Regions from separate parts of the Variovorax sp. GW821-FHT09B01 genome, predicted to be linked through region 3. Evidence: predicted binding sites of a transcription regulator. Region 3 holds the regulator's gene; each other region holds the start of a gene.
What was found. The regulator sigma-54, encoded in region 3, starts transcription at its own class of promoters, with help from an activator protein. The targets are predictions, from matches to a motif close to TGGCANGNAANCTGCTTT.
Positions count from the first base shown of each region.

Region 1: nirB (nitrite reductase large subunit NirB) is a predicted target of sigma-54. The motif match lies at 1,724-1,741, and genes of this name have one in related genera.
Region 2: AC07RV_RS26905 (TorF family putative porin) is a predicted target of sigma-54. The motif match lies at 1,763-1,780, and genes of this name have one in related genera.

Region 1 covers NZ_JBWKPQ010000029.1:45,965-49,165, reverse strand. The annotation lists gene nirB (nitrite reductase large subunit NirB) at 1-1,513, opposite strand, end outside; gene AC07RV_RS40595 (YbaK/EbsC family protein) at 1,942-2,442, shown strand; gene AC07RV_RS40590 (DUF1289 domain-containing protein) at 2,439-2,702, shown strand; gene AC07RV_RS40585 (2-hydroxychromene-2-carboxylate isomerase) at 2,699-3,201, shown strand, end outside.
Region 2 covers NZ_JBWKPQ010000011.1:120,253-123,453, forward strand. The annotation lists gene AC07RV_RS26895 (cysteine hydrolase family protein) at 1-17, opposite strand, end outside; gene AC07RV_RS26900 (YifB family Mg chelatase-like AAA ATPase) at 71-1,609, opposite strand; gene AC07RV_RS26905 (TorF family putative porin) at 1,824-2,702, shown strand; gene glnK (P-II family nitrogen regulator) at 2,769-3,107, shown strand; gene AC07RV_RS26915 (ammonium transporter) at 3,137-3,201, shown strand, end outside.
Region 3 covers NZ_JBWKPQ010000022.1:96,268-99,468, reverse strand. The annotation lists gene lptA (lipopolysaccharide transport periplasmic protein LptA) at 1-389, shown strand, start outside; gene lptB (LPS export ABC transporter ATP-binding protein) at 386-1,180, shown strand; gene AC07RV_RS36795 (RNA polymerase factor sigma-54) at 1,211-2,800, shown strand; gene AC07RV_RS36790 (phospholipase D family protein) at 2,811-3,201, shown strand, end outside.

The DNA of each region.
Region 1 (3,201 bases), on a different contig from region 3:
CGAAGCTGCGGATCTCGCCCACGCGGATCAGGTGGTAGAGCTCCTGGCGCGAGTAGGGGAAGTGCTCGCAGAGGTGGTTGTCGACGGCCATGCCGCGCCTGGCCATCTCCATCTTCATGACCTGCGTGACCAGCGGCACGCAGCCGCCGCAGGTGGCGCCGGCCTTGGTGCAGGCCTTCATCGCGGCCGGGGTGCAGGCGCCCTGGCCCACGGCCTCGCAGATCTGCCCCTTGCTGACGTCGTTGCACGAGCAGATCTGGGCGCTGTCGGGCAAGGCGTCGACGCCCAGGCCAGGCTTGGCCTTGCCGTCGCTCGAGGGCAGGATCAGGAACTCGGGATCCTCGGGCAGCGCGATGCCGTTGAGCGCCATCTGCAGCAGGGTGCCGTATTCGGCGGCGTCGCCCACCAGCACCGCGCCGAGCAGCAGCTTGCCGTCCTCGCTGACGACGATCTTCTTGTAGACCTTCTTGCGCTCGTCGATGAACTGGTAGGCGCGCGACTTCGGCGTCCTGCCGTGCGCGTCGCCGATGCTCGCCACGTCCACGCCCATCAGCTTGAGCTTGGTGCTCATGTCGGCGCCGGTGAAGGCGGCCTCGTGCTCGCCGGCGATGTGGCGCGCCGCCACGCGCGCCATGTCGTAGCCGGGCGCGACCAGGCCGAAGGTCTGCTCGTTCCACGAGGCGCATTCGCCGATCGCGTAGACGTTGCGGTCGCTGGTGCGGCAGTGGTCGTCGACCGCCACGCCGCCGCGCGGGCCCACGGCCAGCAGGCACTGGCGCGCGAGTTCGTCGCGCGGGCGGATGCCGGCCGAGAACACGATCATGTCGGTCTCGAGGTAGCTGCCGTCGGCGAACACCATGCGGTGGCGCGCGGCGGCGCCGTCGACGATCTCCACCGTGTTGCGGCCGGTGTGCACGTGCAGGCCCAGCGCCTCGATGCTCTCGCGCAGCGCGCGGCCGCCGCCCTCGTCGACCTGCACCGCCATCAGCCGCGGCGCGAACTCCACCACGTGGGTCTCGAGGCCCATGTCGCGCAGCGCCTTCGCGCATTCGAGGCCGAGCAGGCCGCCGCCCACCACCACGCCGCTGCGCGAGCGCGCGCCGCATTCCTTCATCGCCTCGAGGTCCTCGATGGTGCGGTAGACGAAGCAGTGGGGCCGGTCGCGGCCCGGCACCGCGGGCACGAAGGGGAAGGAGCCGGTGGCCAGCACCAGCTTGTCGTAGGCCACGACCTCGCCGTCGGCCGTGGTGACGGTGTTGTTGCGCCGCTCGACCGCCACCGCGCGCGCGGCCAGGCGCAGCGTGAAGCCGCTGCGCTCGAAGAAGCCGGGCTCGACCAGCGAGAGGTCTTCGGCCGTCTTGCCCGCGAAGAACTCGGACAGGTGCACCCGGTCGTAGGCCGGCCGGGGCTCCTCGCACAGGACGGTGACTTCCGCGCCGGGAATGCCGAGCGCGTGGAGCTGCTCGAGGAACTTGTGGCCGACCATGCCGTGGCCGATGACTGCGATTTTCATGGTGAGGTCCTGCGGGGGCAGCCGGTCCTCGGATGCAGGCCACCGGGGCTGTCGGGGCGACAGCGGCAGGGGGCCTCCGCGACGGAACGGATGCGAATAATCGGATGGACAAACGAATCCGGCGGCTCATCGCCATCGGCTCGCTCGAACCCCGCCGTCGTTAGCGGAGGCACTGCGGACCCACCCAGGCCGGGAGGTCCGCGATGAGGTCGAGCAATATCCATGCCGCCGAAAAAGACCGGTGGCGGCCCGTGCGCGCACCGCAATCGCACCCAAAGTGGCGCGGCCGCGGTGCGGCGCTGCCCGCATTGGTGCGGTGCCCGAAAGGGTGGCCGCGCGGCGGCGGCGCCGGGGCCCGGGGCTTTTTCGTATGCTCGGGAGCCTGCAACGCGGGGCGCACGCCCCCACGAACTCCGAAGACCCAAGCCATGTGCGGCTCCGAACTCCATTCCCTTCCCGACGGTGTCCAGCGCGTCGCGCGCGTGCTCCAGGACGCTGGCCATCCGCATGCGCCGCGCATGCTCGACGACGCCTGCCGCACCGCGCAGCAGGCGGCCGACGCGCTCGGCATCGCGGTCGGCCAGATCGCCAAGAGCATCATCTTCCGGCGCAAGAGCGACGAGGTCGCGGTGCTGGTCATCACCTCGGGCGACCGGCGCGTCGACGAGAAGAAGGTCGATGCGATCGTCGGCAAGACCGGCCGCGCCGACGCCGACTTCGTGAAGGCGCGCACCGGCTTCACCATCGGCGGCGTGTCGCCCGTGGGCCATGTCACGAAGCCGGTGGTGCTGATCGACCGCGAGCTGTTCCGCTTCGAGGAGATCTGGGCCGCCGCGGGCCATCCGCATGCGGTGTTCCAGCTGCGTCCGCACGACCTCGAGACGCTCACGGGCGCGCCGGTGGCCGACGTGGTGGTGGCCGCGGCGTGAACGTCGCCGAAGCGCAGGCCCTGGCCGACCGCGCCGCCGAACTGCGGGGGCTGGCCGAGCCGGTGCCCTCGCCCTGCAGCTCGGTGTGCCGCATGGACCGGCTCAGCGGCTTCTGCGAGGGCTGCCTGCGCACCATCCCCGAGATCGCGGGCTGGAGCCGCATGGAGGACGACGAGCGGCGGCAGGTCTGGCGCGCGATAGAGTGGCGGGCCCGGGCCGGCATCTGGCGGGCGCCGGCCATCGGAGACATCGACGCATGAAGCACATCGACTTCTACCTGGACTTCATCTCGCCCTATGCCTATCTCGCGTTCGAGCAGCTGCCGCAAGCGCTCGAGGGCCTGAGCTACAGCGTGGACTACCGCCCGGTGCTGCTGGGCGCGGTGCTCAAGGCGCACGGCCAGCTCGGGCCGGCCGAGATTCCCGCCAAGCGCGGCTGGACCTACCGCCACGTGCTGTGGCTGGGCCACCAGCACGGCATCGAGATCGCGATGCCGGCCTCGCATCCCTACAACCCGCTCGCGCACCTGCGGCTCGCGCTCTCCACCTCCGACGACGGCCGCGTGAGCCGGCTGGTGGCCGAGACCGTCTTCCGCCACGTCTGGCGCGGCGGCCTCGAGGCGGCCGATCCCGCGCGGCTGGCCGCGCTCACCGCGCAACTGCAACCGCGTCGCGATGCCGGCAGCGACGAGAGCAAGGCCCTGCTCCAGCGCAACACCGCGGACGCGATTGCGCTCGGCGTGTTCGGCACGCCGGCCTA
Region 2 (3,201 bases), on a different contig from region 3:
AGGGCGCGGTTTGTCATGGCGAGCCTAGCGTGAACGGGATTGCGCCGCACTCTAAGCGATGCGCCGGGCGCTACAGGCCCTTCTGCAGCGCCCGCCGGTACTGCACCGCCTCCGCCACGTGCGCCGTCTCGATGACCGGTGCCCCCGCGAGGTCGGCGATGGTGCGCGCCACCTTGAGCGCGCGGTGCGTGCTGCGCGCCGACCAGCCGAGCCGGGCGGCGGCCGTGTGCATGAAGCGGCGCGCCTCGTCGCCGAGCGACGCATGGCGATCGATGTCGGTGCCTTGCAGCGCCTGGTTGGCCTTGCCCTGGCGTTCGATCGCGCGTTCGCGCGCGGCGGCTGCGCGCGCGCGGATGGCGGCCGTGGTCTCGCCCGCGGGCGCATCGAGCAGTTGCTGCGCCGACACCGCGGGCACTTCGATGTGCAGGTCGATGCGGTCGAGCAAGGGGCCGCTGAGCTTGCGCTGGTAGCGCGCCACCTGGTCGGGCGTGCAGCGGCAGGCTTTCGTGGGCGCGCCCAGAAACCCGCAAGGGCAGGGATTCATCGCGGCGATGAGCTGGAAGCGCGCCGGAAAATCCGCCCGCCGCGCGGCCCGCGCGATGGTGATCGTGCCGGTCTCGAGCGGCTCGCGCAGCGCCTCGAGCGCGGCGCGCGAGAACTCGGGGAATTCGTCGAGGAACAGCACGCCGTGGTGCGCCATCGAGATCTCGCCGGGCCGCGGGGGCGAACCGCCGCCCACCAGCGCCACGGCGCTCGAGGTGTGGTGCGGCGACGCGGTCGGCCGGTGCATCCAGCGCTCGGTCGAGAAGCGGCCGCCGAGGCTCGCGATGGCGGCGCTCTCGAGCGCTTCATCGATGCGCATCGGCGGCAGCAGGCCGGCGAAGCGCTGGCCCAGCATCGACTTGCCCGAGCCCGGCTCGCCCATCATCAGCAGGCTGTGGCCGCCGGCCGCGGCGATCTCGAGCGCGCGCTTGGCCCCGGCATGGCCCTTCACGTCGGCCATGTCGGCATAGGCGGGGGCGCGGGCTTGCGTGGACGCATGGGCGCGCGACCAGCCCTCGTCGTCCGCCTCCAGGCCCGCCTGCGCATCGGCCGGCAGGAAGCGCCGCACCACGTCGAGCAGGTGCCTGGCGCCGTAGACCTCGCCGCCGGGCACCAGCGCGGCCTCGTCGGCGCTGGGCGCGGGCAGCACCAGCCGGGTGGCGATGCCGCGCGTGTGCAGCGCGAGCGCCATCGCGAGCGCGCCGCGCACCGGCCGCAGCTCGCCCGACAGCGAGAGCTCGCCCGCGAACTCGTGCCCCGCGAGCCGCGCGCCCTCGATCTGGCCGCTGGCCGCGAGGATGCCCAGCGCCATCGGCAGGTCGAAGCGGCCCGAGTCCTTGGGCAGGTCGGCCGGCGCCAGATTGACGGTGATGCGCTTGTTGTGCGGGAACTCCAGCCCGGCGTTCTGGATGGCCGAGCGCACGCGCTCGCGCGCTTCCTTGACCTCGGTCTCGGCCAGCCCGACCAGCGTGAAGCTCGGCAGGCCGTTGGCCAGATGCACCTCGACCGTGACACTGGCCGCTTCCAGCCCGAGCAAGGCGCGGCTTTGCACCAAAGACAGACTCATTCTCTGCTTCCTCCCTATATTGGTGCGCCCGATTCCGGTCGTCGCGGGCGTCTTGTTCTTTTTTCGGTGCAAGGCACAAAGCCTTGCGCTTGTAACCATTTTTGGCTGGCTTCCTTGGGCGCGCTTCAACCGGTCACCGGGGGATGTGCACTTTGGCACGCTCCCTGCTTTGAGGGTCATCAGGTTCCACAACACTACTTGCGAGGAGTTCCCGATGACGCACCGTTCCGCCGCCCAGGCCCTGATCGTCCTGGCCACCGCATTGACCACGTCGGGCGCCGCCCTGGCGCAGGCCACCCCAGACGCTGCGGCGGCGCCTGCAGCGGCACCCGCTGCTTCTCCGATCACGGCCAACATCTCGCTGACCACGAACTACAAGTTCCGCGGCCAGGACCAGGACATGATCGGCCGGGACGACTTCGCCAAGACCCGCGGCCTCAAGCCCGCCATCCAGGGCGGCTTCGACTACGCCTTCGGCGAGAGCGGCTTCTACGTCGGCAACTGGAATTCCAGCGTCAACTGGCTCAAGGGCAACAGCGTCGAGGTCGACCTGTACGGCGGCTACAAGTTCAAGGCCGGCCCGCTGGACATGGACGTCGGTGCGCTCACCTACATCTACCCGGGCAACTCCCTCGGCAACACCACCGAGCTCTACGGCGCGGCCACCTATGCGAACGAAACCTTCGGCTCGTTCACGGCCAAGTACTCGCACACGGTGTCGAAGGACTACTTCGGCTACGCCGGCAACAAGAACGGTTCGGGCCTCAAGGGCCGCAACACCGGCTACCTGAACCTGAGCTACAGCAAGGAGATCGTGCCGAAGGTCACGCTCAAGGCCGCCGTGGGCTTCACCCGCTTCTCCAGCGACATCCGCCACAACACGGCCGCCAAGAACTACGTCGACTACAACGTCGGCGCCACCTACGACTTCGGCGGCGGTCTCACGCTCACCGGCTCGGTGCAGGGCGCGAACAAGAAGGACGCGTTCAACGTCGCGGCCGGCCCGCTGTACGACTTCGGCTTCTACACCGTGCAGCAGGTCTATTCGCCCAACAAGCCGCGCTTCATCCTCACGCTGACGAAGACGCTGTAAGCACGCGACACAACGAGGCGCGGCCCATGCTGCCGCGCGAATTCTTTCCATCCAAAGGAGCAACTCATGAAGCTGGTCACAGCCATCATCAAACCGTTCAAGCTCGACGAAGTGCGCGAAGCCCTCTCGGCCATCGGCGTGCAGGGGATCACCGTCACCGAGGTCAAGGGTTTCGGCCGCCAGAAGGGCCACACCGAGCTCTACCGCGGCGCGGAGTACGTCGTCGACTTCCTGCCCAAGGTCAAGATCGAGGCGGCGGTCTCGGATGACCTCGTCGAACGCGTGATCGAAGCCGTCGAAGGCGCCGCGCGCACCGGCAAGATCGGCGACGGCAAGATCTTTGTCTACAACCTCGAGCAGGTCGTGCGCATCCGCACCGGCGAAACGGGCCGCGAAGCCCTTTGATCGAGTCCAGGCCCGAAAGAACAACGTCCATGAAAAAACTGCTTGTCTCCCTCGCGCTCGGCTTGAGCGTGCTTGCCGCCGGCACCACCGGCTT
Region 3 (3,201 bases):
AGTGGATCGAGGGCGAGTCCGAGGTCATCGAGTACGACAGCCGCGCCGACAACGTCAAGTTCATCCGCCGCGCCGTCATGCGCCGCCTGGTCGGCGCCACGCCCAACGACGAGAGCAGCGGCGCGCTGATCGTCTACGACCAGAGCAACGACACCTACACCGTCAACGGCTCGACCGTGCCGCCCAACGCCGGCGTGTCGGCGCCAGGTGGCGGTGGCCGCGTCAAGGCCATCCTCACGCCGAAGTCGGCCGCGCCCGCCGCACCGGGTGCGCCCGGCGCCTCGGCGCCGGCCACGCGCCGTCCCGCGGCCCCGGCGCCCACGCCGGCACCGGGCGCCGGACTGCGCTCCACCACCACGCTGAGCGGCGAAGGGGAAGAACGCAAGTGATCGAAGCCGCCGGAACCCAGGAAGCCAACGGCGTGCCGGGCAGCCGCCTCGTCGCGCGCGGCCTGCAAAAGAGCTATGGCAGCCGCAAGGTGGTCAAGGACGTCTCGCTCGACGTGCAGAAGGGCGAAGTGGTCGGACTGCTCGGGCCCAACGGCGCCGGCAAGACCACCTCGTTCTACATGATCGTCGGGCTGGTGCGCGCCGACGCGGGCGAGATCTCCATCGACGGCGAGCCGATCGCCCACATGCCGATCCACCGCCGCGCGCGCATGGGCCTGAGCTACCTGCCGCAGGAAGCCTCGATCTTCCGCAAGCTCACGGTCGAGGAGAACGTGCGCGCGGTGCTCGAGCTGCAGCGCGAGCCCGATGCCAACGGCCGGCCGCAGGCGCTGTCGAAGCAGCGCATGGAAGAGCGCCTGTCGGAGCTGCTGGCCGACCTGCGTGTCGACCACCTGCGCGATTCGCCCGCGCTCGCGCTGTCGGGCGGCGAACGCCGCCGCGTCGAGATCGCGCGCGCGCTGGCCACCCAGCCGCGCTTCATCCTGCTCGACGAACCCTTCGCCGGCATCGACCCGATCGCGGTGATCGAGATCCAGCGCATCATCAGCTTCCTGAAGGAACGCGGCATCGGCGTGCTCATCACCGACCACAACGTGCGCGAGACGCTGGGCATCTGCGACCACGCCTTCATCATCAGCGACGGCCATGTGCTGGCACAGGGCACGCCCTCGGAGATCGTCGACAACGCCGAAGTGCGCCGGGTCTACCTGGGCGAGCACTTCCGGATGTGATGACCCTCGTGCAAGTCATTTCCTGAGGGCATGAAACAAGGCTTGTCGCTGCGCGTTTCGCAGCATCTCGCGCTGACGCCTCAGCTGCAGCAGTCGATCCGGCTGCTGCAGCTCTCCACGCTCGAACTGAGCCAGGAGGTCGAGCAGATGCTCGACGAGAACCCCTTCCTCGAGCGCACCGCCGAGGAAGCCGCGCGCGAGGAGTTCGGCCTCGACGCCGCCGACACGCCCGCGCCGCGCGAGGACACCGAGCGCGAAGCCGAGAGCGACTACGCGAGCGCCGCGCCTTCGACTTCGACCACGTCCACCGAGACCACCTCGTCGTCCGAGGCCGAGCCGGCCCTCGACTCGCCCGAGCGCGAGCCCGACTGGGAAGGCGACGGCACCGTCGACATGGCGCCCGACGACAGCGAATGGGGCAGCGACGCGCCCGCGCGCAACAACAGCAGCACCGGCGACGACGAGCGCGCCGATGCCACCGAGCTCGCGCGCAGCCAGGAATCGCTGCAATCCTTCCTGCACCGCCAGGCGTTGAGCCTGCGGCTCAACGAGAACGACAGCGCCGCGCTGCGCTTCCTGATCGAGTCGCTCAACGACGACGGCTACCTCGAGGATTCGCTGCCGGCGCTGGCCTCGGGCCTCGCGGGCGACGACAACGACCAGTTCGACGAGCTGGTGCACCACTTCCAGGTCGCGCTGGGCCTGCTGCAGAGCCTGGAGCCCGCGGGCGTGGGCGCGCGCGACCTCGGCGAATGCCTCGCGATCCAGCTGCGCGCGCTGGCTGACGAGGACGAGACCGAGGAAGAAGAGCTGGTGCGCAAGACCGCGCTCGCCATCTGCAAGCAGCCGATGGAGCTGCTCGCGCGGCGCGACTTCAAGCGCCTGGCCACGCTCACGCGAACCAACGAGGAGCTGGTGCGCTCGGCGCTGCAGATCATCGCGCGGCTCGAACCCAAGCCGGGCCGCCGCTTCGTCGACGTCGAGCGCAACATCGTCATTCCCGACGTGATCGTCACCAAGACCGGCCGCGGCACCAACGTGAAGTTCCGCGTCATGCTCAACCCCGAGGTGATGCCGCGGCTGCGCGTGCACGACATCTATGCCGGCGCGCTCAAGTCGCACAAGGGCGAGGGCAGCCAGGCGCTGTCGCAACGGCTGCAGGAGGCGCGCTGGTTCATCAAGAACATCCAGCAGCGCTTCGACACCATCCTGCGCGTGAGCAACGCCATCGTCGAGCGGCAGAAGAGCTACTTCGTGCACGGCGAACTCGCGATGCGCCCGCTGGTGCTGCGCGAGATCGCCGACGAGCTCGGGTTGCACGAGTCCACCATCTCGCGCGTGACCACCGCGAAGTACATGTCGACGCCCTTCGGCACGGTCGAGCTCAAGTACTTCTTCGGCTCGGCGCTGGGCACCGAGACCGGCGGCAATGCCTCGAGCACCGCGGTGCGCGCGCTGATCAAGCAGTTCGTCGGTTCGGAGAGCGTGAAGAAGCCGCTGTCGGACAGCCAGATCTCCGAGATGCTCAAGGAGCAGGGCATCGAGTGCGCGCGCCGCACCGTCGCCAAGTACCGCGAGGCGCTGCGCATTGCGCCCGCCAACCTGCGCAAGGCCCTGTAGAAAGCCGCCGATGGCCCGACGCCTGCTGTCGCGCTGTGGGCTCCGGGTGTTCGCCATCGCGGCCGCGCTGCTGGCCGCCGGTTGCGCCACCTTGCCCGACGAGGCTCCGCGCGCCCCCACCAAGGCCATCGCCGTGTCGAAGGACACCGCGCTCGGGCGCATCGCGCTGGCCGCGCAGCCCGACCCCGACCTCAGCGGCTTTCGCCTCATGCCCGGCGGCGACTTCGCCTTCGACACCCGCATCCAGCTCGCGCGCCGGGCCCAGCGCACGCTCGACGTCCAGTACTACCAGATCGAGAACGACGAGACCGGCCGCTACCTGCTGCGCACCCTGCGCGATGCCGCGCAGCGCGGCGTGCGGGTGCGCGTGCTGATGGACGACCTCTACACCGCGGGCGAGG